DNA from 2 places in the Janthinobacterium woesei genome. Region 1 is predicted to be linked to the other one. Evidence: predicted binding sites of a transcription regulator. Region 1 holds the regulator's gene; the other holds the start of a gene.

Region 1 (7,669 bases):
GAGCCGACGCCGACGATGGCGCCCGTGATGGTATGGGTGGTGGAGACGGGAATGCCCAACGCCGTCGAGATGAACAGCGTGATGGCGCCGCCCGTTTCGGCGCAGAAGCCGCCGACCGGTTTGAGCTTGGTGATCTTTTGGCCCATGGTCTTGACGATGCGCCAGCCGCCGAACAGCGTACCGAAGCTGATCGCCGTGTAGCACGAGATGATGACCCACAGCGGCGGCATCGCGTCGGTGGTGCTCGAGTAGCCGGCGGCAATCAAGAGCATCCAGATGATGCCGATGGTTTTTTGTGCATCGTTGCCGCCGTGGCCCAGGCTGTACGCTGCGGCCGATACCAGTTGCAAACGGCGGAACCATTTATCGACCTTGCGCGGTGTCGAGCGCACGAAGATCCAGGACACCAGCAGCATGATCAGGGAGCCAAACAGGAAGCCCAGCACCGGCGACAGCACGATGAACAGGACGACTTTCCACAGACCGGCCGAGATCAGTGCACCCGTGCCGGACTTGGCGACAGCAGCGCCTACCAGCCCGCCGATCAGGGCGTGCGAGGACGACGAAGGAATGCCGTAGTACCAAGTGACGAGGTTCCACACGATGGCGCCCATCAAGGCGCCAAAGATGACATATTGGTCAATCACCGCGGGGTCGATCGTGCCCTTGCCTACCGTGGCGGCAACGGTCAGCTGGTGGAAAACGAAAATGGCGACAAAGTTGAAGGTGGCAGCCATGGCAACCGCGGTCTGCGGTTTCAATACGCCCGTCGAGACCACCGTAGCGATCGCGTTGGCGGCATCGTGGAAGCCGTTCATGAAGTCAAATAGCAGTGCCAGGATGACAAGCAGGCCTAGCACGTAAATGCTCATTTGGATGGTTTGCATGGATTTTTCTTTTCTGATTCTGATTCAGGACAGACGCTGATTACGCGTTTTCGACGATGATGCCTTCGATAATGTTGGCCACATCTTCGCAACGGTCTGTCACGGTTTCCAGAATTTCATAGATCGCTTTGAGCTTGATCAGATTGCGCACGTCCGGTTCGTCGCGAAACAGTTTGGACATGGCGGCGCGCATCACGTGATCGGCATCCGATTCCAGGCGGTCGATCTCTTCGCAGATGGTGACGATCTTGCGCGAGTTATCCATGTTGTGCAGCAAAGCGACGGCGTCGCGTACTTTCTCGGTGCAAGCCAGTACCAGTTCGGCCAAGCGCTTGGCTTCCGGCGTCACGGCCTTCAGGTCGTACAGCGAGACGGTTTGCGCCGCATCTTCGAGCAGGTCGAGGATGTCGTCCTGACGCGTGATCAACTGATGGATGTCGTCACGGTCGATCGGCGTGATGAAGGTCTTGTGCAGCATTTCCACGGTGGCGTAGGTGACCTTGTCCGCCTGCTTCTCGATGCTTTCAATCGCATGCACGCGGTTTTCCAGGTCGTCGAAATTGGTCATCAGGCCGAGCATCTCTTTTGCGCCCTTGACGCACAATTCTGCGTGCTGGTTAAACAATTCAAAAAACTTGCCCTCAGTGGGCATCAAGCGTCCAAACATGTCATTCTCCGTTAAGCATTGAGTCGTGTTACTTACTACAGAAAGCCGCCCCTTGATGAAGGGGCGGCCAATGGAATACCAGTGCTGCTGTGTTAGTCGCCTTGGTAAAGCGCCAGGCCACCACTGTAATTACCAAATTTGGTGTATTGCCCCATGAAGGTGAGGCGGATGCTGCCGATTGGACCGTTACGTTGTTTACCGATGATGATTTCGGCCGTTCCCTTGTCGGGCGAGTCGGGGTTATACACCTCGTCGCGGTAAATGAACAGGATCACGTCGGCATCTTGCTCAATAGCGCCCGATTCGCGCAAGTCCGACATCACCGGACGCTTGTTCGGGCGTTGTTCCAGCGAGCGGTTCAACTGGGACAACGCGATCACGGGACAACCGAGTTCTTTCGCCAGGCCTTTCAAGCCCCGCGAAATCTCGGAAATTTCCGTGGCGCGATTATCGCCAGGGGAATTGGCCGACATCAGTTGCAAGTAATCGACGATGATCAGGCCCAGCTTGCCACATTGACGCGACAGGCGACGCGAGCGTGCGCGCAATTCGATGGAATTGAGCGCCGGCGTTTCATCGATGTACAACTGCGCGTCGTTCATCTTTTGAATCGCATTCGTCAGGCGCGGCCAGTCTTCGTCGTTCAGGCGGCCCGTGCGCAGACGGTGCTGGTCCAGCTGGCCAACCGAGCCCAGCATACGCATCGCCAGCTGAGAGCCGCCCATCTCCATCGAGAACACGGCCACGGGCAAGCCGCTGTCGATGGCCACGTTTTCGCCGATGTTGACGGAAAATGCCGTCTTGCCCATCGATGGACGGCCCGCCACGATCACCAGGTCGCCCGGCTGCAGACCGGAGGTCATGCGGTCAAGGTCGATGAAACCGGTGGGCACGCCCGTGATTTCACTCTGGTTGTCGCGGCTGTACAGTTCGTCGATGCGTTCGACAACCTGCGTCAGCAGGGGCTGGATGGCGGTCCAGCCCTGGGCGCCGCGCGCGCCTTCTTCGGCGATGGCGAAAATCTTCGACTCGGCCTCGTCAAGCATCTGCTTGACTTCCTTGCCCTGCGGGCTGAAGGCCGTGCCGGAGATATCGTCGGCCACCGTAATAAGCTTGCGCAGCACGCCGCGGTCGCGCACGATCTCGGCGTAACGCCGGATGTTGGCGGCCGATGGCGTATTTTGCGCCATGGCGTTCAGGTAAGCGAGTCCGCCCACATCCTCGGCCTTGCCGAGCTGGGTCAGGGTTTCAAAAACAGTAATGACATCGGCTGGCCTGGAGGCATTAATCATCTTGACGATTTGCTCGAAGATGATGCGATGGTCATAGCGATAGAAATCCTCCGCATGCATGAAGTCGGCGATGCGGTCATACGCAGCATTGTCGCGCAGCAGACCACCGATTACGGATTGTTCTGCTTCGATCGAATGCGGCGGAATGCGGAGGGAATCTAGTTGTGGATCTGAGGGGGCGTTCATGACGCGAATTATACCCGCTTCGGCGTCAGGGCAAAAAAAAAGGCCAAAAAATCAGCGAAAAAAAGGCCAAAAAAAAGCCGGGCGAACCCGGCTTTTCATAGTACGGCAATGCTTGCGGGCCAAGGCCCACAGACGATTACGCGTTCGCGTCTGGAACGACAGCGATAACAACTTCCACGACCACGTCGGTGTGCAGAGCAACCGAAACGTTGTGCTCGCCAACAACTTTCAGCGGGCCGGTAGGCATACGGATTTGTGCTTTTTCAACAGCAAAACCTTGCTTGGTCAGCGCTTCAGCGATGTCGAAGTTGGTGACGGAACCGAACAGACGGCCATCAACACCAGCTTTTTGAGCAACTTGAACGGTCAGGCCGCTCAGTTTTTCGCCCTGGGCTTGCGATACGGCCAGTTTGGCAGCAGCAGCTTTTTCCAGTTCGGCGCGCTTGACTTCGAATTCAGCCACAGCGGTTGCCGTAGCACGACGTGCCAGGCGTTGCGGGATCAGGAAGTTACGTGCGTAACCGTCTTTGACTTTGACGACTTCGCCGAGGTTACCGACGTTAACAACTTTTTCTAACAGAATGATTTGCATAGTTCTTCTCCAGGAATATCTGACCGATTAAGCGTGGTGCAGATCGGTGTATGGCAGCAGCGCGAGGAAGCGAGCGCGCTTGATTGCGGTGTCAACTTGGCGCTGGTAGTGCGCCTTGGTACCGGTCAGGCGTGCTGGCATGATCTTGCCGTTTTCTTGGACGAAGTCTTTCAGCGTATCAACGTCTTTGTAGTCAACTTGCTCAACGTGAGCTGCGGTGAAGCGGCAGAACTTCTTGCGTTTGAACAGCGGGTTCTGCTGTTTGCGTTTTTCTTTAAGCTTGAGCTTATTTTTGTCGAACTTTTTACCGAATGCCATGTGAGGCTCCTGTATCTAAAAATGCGCTAGTCGGAAGTGACTGCACTAAAATCAATGATGTGAAACACCAAACTCTTGCTGTTGCGGCTTTTCCTGGCCAGGAAACCCGTGAACTGATAGACCCCGCCCAAGCTTGCCTGACTGAACCGGCCTGAGATTTCGCCAGCGGCAAGCGCGGCAACATCAAACTCGGTCAAACGGGCAATCCCTGCTTCCATCTGCTGCGAACTGTGTTGCAATACTGCATTCACAATCGGCAGCCCTGCCGGGGTATAGCGCAATATTTCGCGCTCGGCAATGATGGCGGTTACTTGTAGCTGGTTCAGCGCACGATCCTGGTCAACAATTAAGCTGCTACGGCTGGAGCGGCTGCTGGTGCTTCGGTGCGGTGGCTTTTAGCCGCATCTTCGCGTTGTACCGATTTCATCATCGGCGAAGGAGCTGTTTCAGCTTTCTTCATTTTAACGGTCAGGTGACGCAACACGGCATCATTGAATTTGAATGCTGTTTCCAACTCGACCAGGGTCTCGTTATCGCATTCGATGTTCAGGCAGATGTAGTGTGCTTTAGGCAGCTTTTGGATCGAGTAAGCCATTTGACGGCGGCCCCAATCTTCCACGCGGTGAACCGAACCGCCGCGGGTGGTTACGCTGGCTTTGTAGCGTTCGATCATCGCGGGCACTTGCTCGCTCTGGTCCGGATGGACGATAAAGACTATTTCATAATGACGCATGCAAACTCCTTCAGGTCGGATTGATAATCGCCCACCTCGGCGTCAAGACGAGTGTGGGAAGGTCAGCCGAAGATTATAACCGCTATTGGCAAAGGTTTCAATAATTCCTTCCACAACGGCATTGGACACCGCTGCGTAGCCGCATTTTTCCGCCTGCGCCGACTATTTCGCGCGAAATCCGCGCAAAAAGCGCAAATCCCCTTGCATAGTGGGCGATACTGTACAAAAATACAGACTGTTCATATAGACAGCATTTTAGTATGCACCCACCGCTCATGATCAAGCTGACAGCACGACAAGAACAAATCCTGAACCTGATCAAGGACGCGATTGAAAATACGGGTTTTCCTCCCACCCGTGCCGAAATCGCCAACGAATTGGGTTTTAAATCGGCCAACGCGGCCGAAGAGCATTTGCAGGCCCTGGCCCGCAAGGGCGCGATCGAGATTTCGCCGGGCACCTCGCGCGGCATTCGCCTGATCGGCGCGGCCGCTGAAACGCTACCGGCCAAAGTGCCGGCGGCGCTGCTGATGTCGCTGCCCCTGATCGGCCGGGTGGCGGCTGGCTCGCCCATCCTGGCGCAGGAAAACCTGGAAGCGAGCTACAACGTCGATCCAGCCCTGTTTTCGGCCAAGCCCGACTTCCTGCTGAAAGTGCGCGGCTGGTCCATGCGCGACGCCGGCATCATGGATGGCGATTTATTGGCCGTCAAGAAGGTCGACAGCGCCAAGAACGGACAGATCGTCGTGGCCCGCATCGGCGACGAAGTCACCGTCAAGCGCTACAGGAAAACAGGCTCCGTGATCGAACTGCTGCCGGAAAACCCGGACTTCAAGGTCATTACCGTCTCGCCCGAAGACGAATTTGCGCTGGAAGGCCTGGCAGTGGGCCTGATGCGCAGCTGGCATTAAACTGTTGCACGTAAAAAGGGCCGGAACAGTCATGTGCTGTTCCGGCCTTTTTTATTTACGGCACTTTATGCCTCAAGCGCCTGGCGGAAGTCTTCCAATAAATCGACCTCATCCTCGATACCGACGGAGACGCGGATCAGCGATTCGGCGATGCCCATGCTGGCGCGGCGCTCGGCACCCATCTCATAAAAAATCGTGTGGGCGACGGGAATGACCAAGGTGCGCGTGTCGCCCAAGTTGCTGGCGGGAATGGCCAAGTTCAGGCGATTGAGGAAATCGAAGCAATCGATGCCGTCTTTCAGCTCAAAACTGAACAGGGAACCAAAGCTGCGGAACAAGTCGGCAGCCAGCGCATGCTGCGGGTGCGAGGGCAAACCCGGATAATGCACGGCCGCCACGCGCGGATCGGCCTGCAGCAGGCTCGCCAGCGCCAGGGCATTCGAGCAGGTGCGGTCCATGCGCAAGGCCATGGTTTCGGCGCCAACGGCAATATGGTGCGCCGCTTCCGGTCCCAGTGAGGCGCCGAAGTCGCGCAAGGCCTTGGCGCGGATTTGCGCGATACCCCACTGCGCGGGCGCCACTTTCTTGTAATTTTCAAAGATGTTCGGGTATTGCGTCCAGTCAAACACGCCCGTATCGGTCAAGCTACCGCCCAGCGCATTGCCGTGGCCACCGATGGATTTCGTCAACGCATTGACCACCAGCCCCGCGCCCACCGCCTTCGGGCGGAACAGATACGGCGTGGTCATCGTATTGTCGACGATGTACAGGATGCCGCGCTCCTTGCACAAGGCGCCGATCTTGGCCAGGTCGGCGATCTGCGTGCGCGGATTGGCGATAGTTTCCACGAAAACAATACGCGTGGCAGGCGTGATGGCAGCCGCTACATTGGCGACATCGGTGGCATCGACAAACGCCACATCAATGCCCTGCCCCGTCACCGTTTGCCACAGACTGTTGGTATTGCCAAACAAAAAGGCCGACGACACGACGTGGTCGCCCGCGCGCAGCAAGGATTGCACCACGGCGCCGATGGCGCCCATGCCGGTGGCGAAGCACAAGGTAGCCACGCCATCTTCCATCTTGTTGACCTTGTCTTCCAGCGCGGAGACCGTCGGATTGCCCTGGCGCCCATAGCGGAAGCCCGGTTCCTTGCCCTGGAACACGGAGGCCAGCTGGCGCGCGTCGGCATAGCCGAAAGCCACCGAGGTGTGCAAGGGCTTGTGCAGGGAGCCATGTTCGATGCCCTTGCGGCGGTCGCTATGCAGGATGGTAGTGGTAAAGCCGTAGGTTTTGTTGTTGCTCATGATTGAGTGGTGCGCAAGGCGGAGAAAAAATGTCAGGCAAAAAAAAAGCCCGGCAATAGCCGGGCCCTGCATCAACCCTCGGTGGTAGCGAGGTTCAGGTTCAACTGGGAACGCGGCGTATCTTCGGGCGCTGCCGCCTTCGGATGGTGGCGTGCGTATTCCAGGCGGTCCAGGTATTCCTGCGACACGTCGCCCGTCACATACACGCCATCGAAGCACGATGCCTCGAAGTTCGTCAGGGCCGGGTTGACGTCGGCAATCGCTTGCTTCAGGGCCGCGATATCCTGGTACACCAGATAATCGGCCGTGATTTCGCGGCACACTTCTTCCGTCGTGCGGCCGTAGGCGATCAGCTCGTCGCGCGTCGGCATGTCGATGCCGTACACGTTCGGGTAGATCACCGGCGGCGCGGCCGAAGCGAAGATGACCTTCTTGGCGCCCGCTTCGCGTGCCATTTGCACGATTTCACGGCTGGTGGTGCCGCGCACGATGGAGTCGTCGACCAGCAGCACGACTTTATCCTTGAATTCGGATGGAATCGCATTGAGCTTCTGGCGCACGGACTTCTTGCGCGCCGCCTGGCCAGGCATGATGAAGGTACGGCCGATGTAGCGGTTCTTGATGAAGCCTTCGCGGTACTCGATGTTGAGCGCCATGGCCAACTGGATGGCGGCCGGACGCGACGAGTCGGGAATCGGCATGACCACGTCGATATGCACGCCTGGCAATTCGGCGCGGATCTTCTCGGCCAGGTACTCGCCCATTTTCAGGCGCGT
Region 2 (7,669 bases), on a different contig from region 1:
CGATGATCTTGCCGCTGCCGGTGACGATCAGCGGGTTGATTTCGGCCAGCGAGCAATCGGTTTCCCAGTACGCTTTGTACAGGCCTTGCAGGTTGACGCGGGCGTCGGCGATCGAACCGGCAGGCACGCCGATCTTGGCGGCGATGGCATCGGCGTCGGCATCGGTCAGGCCGGTGCTCGGATCGATGGTGACGTGGTGGATTTTTTCAGGATGGCTTTCTGCCACTTCTTCGATGTCCATGCCGCCTTCGGACGATGCCATCAGGACGATTTTCTGGGTGACGCGGTCGGTGACCAGCGACACGTACAGTTCTTGCTTGATGTCGGCGCCTTCTTCCACCAGCAGGCGGTTGACTTTCTGGCCTTCGGCGCTGGTCTGATGCGTGATCAGCTGCATGCCCATGATCTGGTCGGCGTATTGCTTAACCTGTTCAATCGATTTCGCCACTTTCACGCCGCCGCCCTTGCCGCGACCACCTGCGTGGATCTGTGCCTTGACGACCCACACCGGGCCACCCAGGGTTTCCGCAGCCTTGACGGCTTCGTCGACGGACATGCACGGAATGCCGCGTGGTACCGTCACTCCGTACTGCCGGAGGATTTCTTTGGCTTGATACTCATGGATTTTCATGCTGGCTTCCCTTCTGATACTGATGTGTAAAAATACGGTTAGTGGTGCAAAAAAACAGCGAAAACCACCGCTAGGCTGGCGCTTTGGCTACCCAGCGCGGGTAATACTGTGCAACTGCCGCACCGTCGGTACGCAAGGCGTGGCATTTGTCGAGTTGGAACGGCTTATCTTGCGAGACGTCGGCGTTTGCGCCGTCGCGCGTCGACCACACATCGCCGGCGAACGCCTGGACGGTGGCGGTCGGCAAGACTTGGGCCAGTTCAGTCAAATGGGTACAGCCATCGATACCGCCCAGGCGCTGTTTCAATTCCCTACGGAAATTTTTCAACAGGTTCAAGCCGATGAGCAGCTTGTAGGCGGGACCGATGGTATTACAAAAACCGGGATACGGTACGGAATCGGAGGCAGCTTCAGCCTCGACGATGGTCAGCTCGCGATCGACGGTAATGCGTAAATGGAGGTCATGCAGAGGGGTACCGGCGGGACGGGGGCCGGAGGCCAGCATCGCGTCGTAGCTTTTGATATCGGTAATACGGGCGTCAATATCCCACAGGCCGTCCTCGCGCACATACGCTTGGACGTCGATAACGCGGGAGTGCCGTAAGGCGCGCCGGGATACGGGAGTTGACAGGGGCATAAGACCGATGCCGCTTGCGCGGCCAAAATTTAGTAAGCAGCCATGTGCATAAAGCACGCTGTTCGCAGCTTCTACGAACAGCAACCGCACCTGCGGCGCCGCAAAAACCCTAAAAGTGTAGCACATTGGACGCAGGTTGCGCCGCAACATAATTTTTCATTGCTTTGGCAAAAGCATTTCAAAGTATACGGAAAACGCATGTAAATTTACGCCGTTATCACGATAATTGATGACTGATATGTGCAGCTGTTGCCACCTGCCGCGTCAAATTTTCACGTCTGCCACGGAACACGGTAGCGCTGCCACGCCTGGCCACGCACAGCGCAACAATACGTTCCCTGCTTAACCAGGCGATGGCACGGGAAATGACATTACAAAGAAGATAATGCTATGCGGCGAGGCCGCCTTGCCGGCAAGGCAGGGGCATGGCAGGGACTGTTGCAGAAGGAACACAGTGCATCCTGAGCCAGCAAGCTGGCAGGGGGAAAATAAGCGCGAGGCGCGGCAAACGGGGCCGCGTCGGCCAGGCTAATCCTCGTCAAGCTCCAAACCTTTCAAGGCGACCTGCACGGCACGCTGGGAAAAGCCACGCTGCATCAAGAAACGCATCTGCTTGTTGCGTTGCTCGGCATCCTGCGCCACCTGGCCAAACTTGCGGCGCCACACTTCACAGGCACGCTCCGTTTCTCCTTCGGCCAGACCCGCCTTGAGCTCCTTCAGCGCTTCGCTGCCGATGCCATGGCTTTGCAGCTCGGCCATGATGCGGCTGTTGCCGAAGCGGGCCGAACGGCGGTGGATCAGCGCTTCGGAAAAACGTTCCTGCGACAGCCAGTTGGCCTGCTCCAGGCTGTCGAGCAAGGCTTCCACGTCGTCGCCTTCCTGCGCATGCCGTTGCAGCTTGCGCCGCAATTCCATGCGGCTATGTTCGCGCATCGACAAAAAACGTAGCGCCCTGCCCTTCAGGCTCAACTGTACCGCTGCCATCATTCCACCCTATCGTCATCACTTCAACAAAACACACACCGTCAAAAACACAATTGCCGCCTGGCGCACAGGCGCGAGGCGGCAATCAATTGTAGGACGTTACCGGCCAGCTAGCGCAGCCTTCCGCTGGCGGCCAGCCGCAGCTGGCCCTGGCACAGCTTACTCGGCTGCTTTCGCTTCCACAGCCTTGGCGGCTTTGTCAGCCTTGTCGGCCTTATTATCCACCTTGTCTGGCTTTTCAGCAGCCAGCGGCGGCAGTTCGCGCACGCCCAGCGAGACGCGAACCTTGTTTTCGATCTCGCGGGCCAGCGCCGGACGCTCTTGCAGGAAGGCGCGGGCATTGTCCTTGCCCTGGCCGATGCGTTCGCCGTTGTAGCTGTACCACGAACCGGATTTCTCCACGATCTTGGCATCCGAACCCAGGTCCAGGATTTCGCCTTCGCGCGAGGTGCCGGCGCCGTACAGGATGTCGAAATGCGCTTCCTTGAATGGCGGCGCGATCTTGTTCTTGACGACCTTGACCTTGGTTTCGTTACCGATCACTTCGTCGCCCGATTTGATCGAGCCGGTGCGGCGGATATCCAGGCGCACGGAAGCGTAGAATTTCAGCGCATTACCACCCGTGGTCGTTTCAGGGCTACCGAACATCACGCCGATCTTCATGCGGATCTGGTTGATGAAGATGACCAGGGTATTCGTGCGGTTGATGGAGCCGGTCAGCTTGCGCAGGGCTTGCGACATCAAACGCGCTTGCAGGCCTGGCAGGGAATCACCCATGTCGCCTTCGATCTCGGCGCGGGGCGTGAGCGCGGCCACGGAGTCGATGACGACCAGGTCGACGCTGCCCGAACGCACGAGGGCGTCGCAGATTTCCAGCGCCTGTTCGCCCGTATCCGGTTGCGAGATCAGCAATTCATGCAGGTTCACGCCCAGCTTTTGCGCGTAGCCGACGTCGAGCGCGTGCTCGGCATCGATAAAGGCGCACGTACCGCCCAATTTTTGCATTTCAGCAATGGTTTGCAGGGTCAAGGTGGTTTTACCCGACGATTCAGGACCGTAGATTTCCACCACGCGGCCGCGCGGCAAGCCGCCGACGCCCAGCGCGATATCCAGGCCGAGCGAACCGGTCGACACGACTTGCACTTCTTCGATCACGGCGCTGGCATCCATGCGCATGACCGAACCTTTGCCAAACTGCTTCTCGATCTGCGCCAGTGCGGCGGCGAGCGCCTTGGCTTTTTCCGATGCGGGTACTACAGCTTTTTTATCGTCCATATGTTCTTTCAGCCTGAAATTAGCGCGGGGTTAAATTCGTTACAGACACTACTGTATAAAAAAACAGTGATCAATGCAAGCGGAACGTGGATTTGTTTTGAAACAGATCAATACAAACCTTGTTTTGCACAAAAACTCGCCACCTTGCGGAAAATGAAACACAATACAAGCTTCTATTGCCGCGAGCACAGGAATTCCCACCATGCGTATTTTACTTGCCGAAGATGACAGCGTACTGGCCGATGGCCTGACCCGCTCACTGCGCCAATCCGGTTATGCCATCGATTACGTCAAGACCGGGCAAGAAGCCGATACGGCCCTGTCCACCCAGGAATTCGACTTGCTGATCCTCGACCTGGGCTTGCCGAAGATGTCCGGGCTGGAAGTGCTGCGCCGCCTGCGCGCGCGCGCCTCCCTGCTGCCGGTGCTGATACTGACGGCGGCCGACTCCATCGAACAACGCGTCAATGGCCTCGACCTGGGCGCCGATGATTATATGGCCAAGCCGTTCGCCCTGTCGGAACTGGAGGCAAGAGTGCGCGCCCTGACGCGGCGCGGCGCGGGCGGCGGCGCTACCGTCATCAAGCACGGCCCGCTCAGCTATGACCAGGTGGGCCGCAGCGCCTACATCAACGACCAGATGCTCGACCTGTCGGCGCGCGAACTGGGCCTGCTGGAAATCCTGCTGGGCCGCATCGGCCGCCTCGTTTCAAAAGAGCAACTGGTCGACCACCTGTGCGAATGGGGCGAGGAAGTGTCGAACAATGCCATCGAAGTGTATGTGCACCGCCTGCGCAAGAAAATCGAAGTGGGCGGCGTGCGCATCGCCACCGTACGCGGCCTCGGTTACTGCCTGGAAAAATATTCGGAAGCGCGCCTGCACGCCGAAGCAGCCGATCCCACTGCTCCCACCAGCAAGTGAAGGTGCGCGAGGCGCCGCCTGACGACAGCGTCGACGACGACTGGTTCGAGCCGCCCACCACGGAGCAGGATGACACCATCCAGCACTCGCTGTTTGGCGAAATCCTCGACTGGATGCTGGCGCCCTTGCTGCTGCTGTGGCCGATGAGCATTGCCATCACCTACCTGGTGGCAAAAGGCATTGCCAATCAGCCGTTCGACCATGCGCTGGAAGACAGCGTCACCGTGCTGGCGCAGCAGGTCAAACAGGCCGACGGCGAGATGCTGCGCCGCGTGGCGGAAAAAGCTGCCAACAACAAGCGCCGCGACTTCCTGCGCGGCGACGATGTCGACACCCTGTATTACCTGGTGGTGGGCGCGCGCGGCGAATATCTGGAAGGTGACCGCGACTTGCCGCCACCGCAGGACCCCGACAAATACAGCAGCGGCACGGTGCTGTTCCGCAACGACACCATCCACGGCACGCCCGTGCGCGTGGCCTTTACCTATCTCGACATCCCTTCCGGCAACGACGACGAAGCGCGCCGCGCGCTGGTGCAAGTGGCCGAAACCCTGGAAAAGCGCGCGCAATTGGCCAATGAAATCATCAAGGGCGTGATTTTGCCGCAGTTCATCATCTTGCCCGTGATCCTGGCCCTGGTCTGGTTTGCCCTGGCGCGTGGCCTGTCGCCGCTGGCGCAATTGCAGGAACGCATACGCGCCCGGCCGCCTGACGATCTCTCACCCATCGACTCGGGCCAGGTACCCGAGGAAATCACACCACTGGTGGGCTCGCTGAACGAGATGCTGTCGCGCCTGTCGCTGTCGATCGACATGCAAAAGCGCTTCATCGCCGATGCGGCGCACCAGATGAAGACGCCGCTGGCGGGCATGCGCATGCAGTCCGAACTGGCCTTGCGCCAGACCGACCACGACGAGATTCACCGCTCGCTGTTGCAACTGGCGAAAAGCTCGGAGGCGGCCACGCGCCTGGTGAACCAGTTGCTGGCCCTGGCGCGTGCGGAAAACCAGCCACAGGCGGGCACAGCCTTTGAGCCTATCGAGCTCAACGAGCTGGCACGCGGCGTGGTGCAGGACTGGGTGCAAGCCTCGTTTGCCCAGCACATCGACTTGGGCTTCGAGCAAGCCGCCTATTCGACCATGATTTCCGGCAATGCCATCATGTTGCGTGAACTGCTGAGTAACCTGATCGACAATGCCTTGCGCTACACGCCGTCCGGCGGCAGCGTCACGGTGCGCGTGCGCAGCACCCTGGAGCTAGCCATCCTGGAAGTGGAAGATACGGGCCCCGGCATCCCGCAGGCGGAGCGGGCGCACGTGTTCGAACGCTTTTACCGCATTCTTGGCAGCAATGCCGACGGCAGCGGCCTGGGGCTGGCCATCGTGCGCGAAATTGCTCAGCAGCATGGCGCGGAAGTCGATATTTTTAATAATCCGCACACTACCTCGCCAAAATTGCCCGGCACGCTGTTGCGCCTGAGCATAGCCTTGCTGCTGCCGGACGCCCCGCAAGAGGATGACATCACGTATGGATAAGCCGAGCCCTCCCCCGGCGCCGGCGCGCCCAGCGCGCACGCCCAACCCCGAATTGCAGCAGCGCCTCGATGCCCACTGGCACAAGACGCGGCGCCTGACGGCCATCCTGCTGGTGATCTGGCTGCTGACGGGCTTCCTGACCGTGTTTTATGCGCGCGAACTGCTGCATTTGAACCTATTCGGCTGGCCATTGCCCTTTTATATGGCGGCGCAGGGCGCCTCGCTGGTGTACCTGGCCATCATCGCGTTTTACGCCTGGCGCATGCGGCGCCTCGACCGCGCCTTCCATGCCGGAGACAACACATGACCCCCCAGCGCACCTTTTTTGCCCGGCTGTGCCACTACTATCTGCTGTTTACGGCCGGCTTTGCCGCTTTCCTGCTGGCCCTGGCGGTGCTGGAGCAGGAAGGCATGCCGCGCGCGTGGATCGGCTACTTGTTCATGTTTGCCACCATCAGCCTGTACGCCACCATCGGCGTCATCAGCCGTACCTCGAACGTCACCGAATACTATGTGGCGGGGCGGCGCGTGCCGGCCATGTTCAACGGCATGGCCACGGCTGCCGACTGGATCTCGGCCGCCAGCTTCATCAGCCTCGCTGGCGGCCTGTACCTGAACGGCTTCGATGGCCTGGCCTTCATCATGGGCTGGACAGGCGGCTATTGCCTGGTGGCGCTCCTGATCGCGCCCTACCTGCGCAAGTTCGGCCAGTACACGATCCCCGATTTTCTCGCCGCCCGCTACGGCAGCGGCGCCGACGGGCGCGGCGCGGCCGTGCGCGTGGTGGCCGTGGCCGCCACCATCATCGTCTCGTTTACCTACGTGGTGGCGCAAATCTATGCCGTCGGCCTGATCGCTTCGCGCTTCACGGGCGTGGATTTTTCTGTCGGCATCTTCCTGGGACTGGCCAGCATCCTGGTCTGCTCCTTTCTTGGCGGCATGCGCGCCATCACCTGGACGCAGGTGGCGCAATACATCATCATCCTGATCGCCTTCCTGATCCCAGCCATGTGGCTGTCCGTCAAGCATGCGGACAATCCCGTGCCGCAGATCGCGTATGGCAAGGTGCTGCCGCAACTGAGCGCGCGCGAACATGTGCTGGAGGCCGACCCGAAGGAAAACGAGGTGCGCGCCATCTTCCGCCAGCGCGCGCAAAGCTACCAGGCGCGCATCGACGGCTTGCCCGGCTCGTGGGAACAGGGCCACCTGGCGGCCCAGCGCCAGCTCGACAACTTACGCCAGCGCAATGCCTCGTTGTTCGACATCCGCAATGCGGAGCGCACCCTGATCGCTTATCCGAAGAGTCCCGATGAAGCGCGCGTGCTGTGGCAGACGGCGCAGGCGACCAACCAGAAACGCGCCGAACCGCTCACACCCCATGCGCTGCCCTTTCCCGCAGCCGACCGGGAACAGTCCGACATCAAGCGCAACAATTTCCTGGCGCTGGTGTTTTGCATGATGCTGGGCACGGCAGCCCTGCCGCACATCCTCATGCGATCCTACACCACGCCTTCCGTGCACGACACGCGCGTCTCCGTGTTCTGGACCTTATTCTTCATCCTGTTGATCTATCTCACGATTCCCGCGCTGGCCGTGCTGGTCAAATACGATATTTATTCCTCCCTGGTAGGTACGCAATACGCCAACCTGCCCACCTGGGTGTCGTACTGGGCCAATGTAGACAA

What was found. Region 1 encodes LexA, which represses DNA repair genes until DNA is damaged. Its sites were predicted from a motif close to ACTGTATNNNNATACAGT; they were not measured.
Region 2: the regulator LexA is predicted to act here: its motif matches at 3,578-3,595, upstream of recA (recombinase RecA).

Annotation. Positions count from the first base shown of each region.
Region 1 is NZ_JBNYXW010000006.1:223,750-231,418, reverse strand. Features, by position in the region: gene ACQ4W6_RS08755 (inorganic phosphate transporter) at 1-887, opposite strand, end outside; gene ACQ4W6_RS08750 (DUF47 domain-containing protein) at 928-1,554, opposite strand; gene ACQ4W6_RS08745 (replicative DNA helicase) at 1,647-3,032, opposite strand; gene rplI (50S ribosomal protein L9) at 3,169-3,624, opposite strand; gene rpsR (30S ribosomal protein S18) at 3,652-3,942, opposite strand; gene priB (primosomal replication protein N) at 3,969-4,268, opposite strand; gene rpsF (30S ribosomal protein S6) at 4,289-4,675, opposite strand; gene lexA (transcriptional repressor LexA) at 4,951-5,586, shown strand; gene ACQ4W6_RS08715 (cystathionine gamma-synthase family protein) at 5,652-6,893, opposite strand; gene purF (amidophosphoribosyltransferase) at 6,965-7,669, opposite strand, start outside.
Region 2 is NZ_JBNYXW010000007.1:235,991-243,659, reverse strand. Features, by position in the region: gene sucC (ADP-forming succinate--CoA ligase subunit beta) at 1-631, opposite strand, end outside; gene ACQ4W6_RS10070 (DUF2889 domain-containing protein) at 702-1,268, opposite strand; gene recX (recombination regulator RecX) at 1,797-2,252, opposite strand; gene recA (recombinase RecA) at 2,412-3,527, opposite strand; gene ACQ4W6_RS10055 (response regulator) at 3,730-4,449, shown strand; gene ACQ4W6_RS10050 (sensor histidine kinase) at 4,446-5,984, shown strand; gene ACQ4W6_RS10045 (DUF4212 domain-containing protein) at 5,977-6,291, shown strand; gene ACQ4W6_RS10040 (sodium:solute symporter family protein) at 6,288-7,669, shown strand, end outside.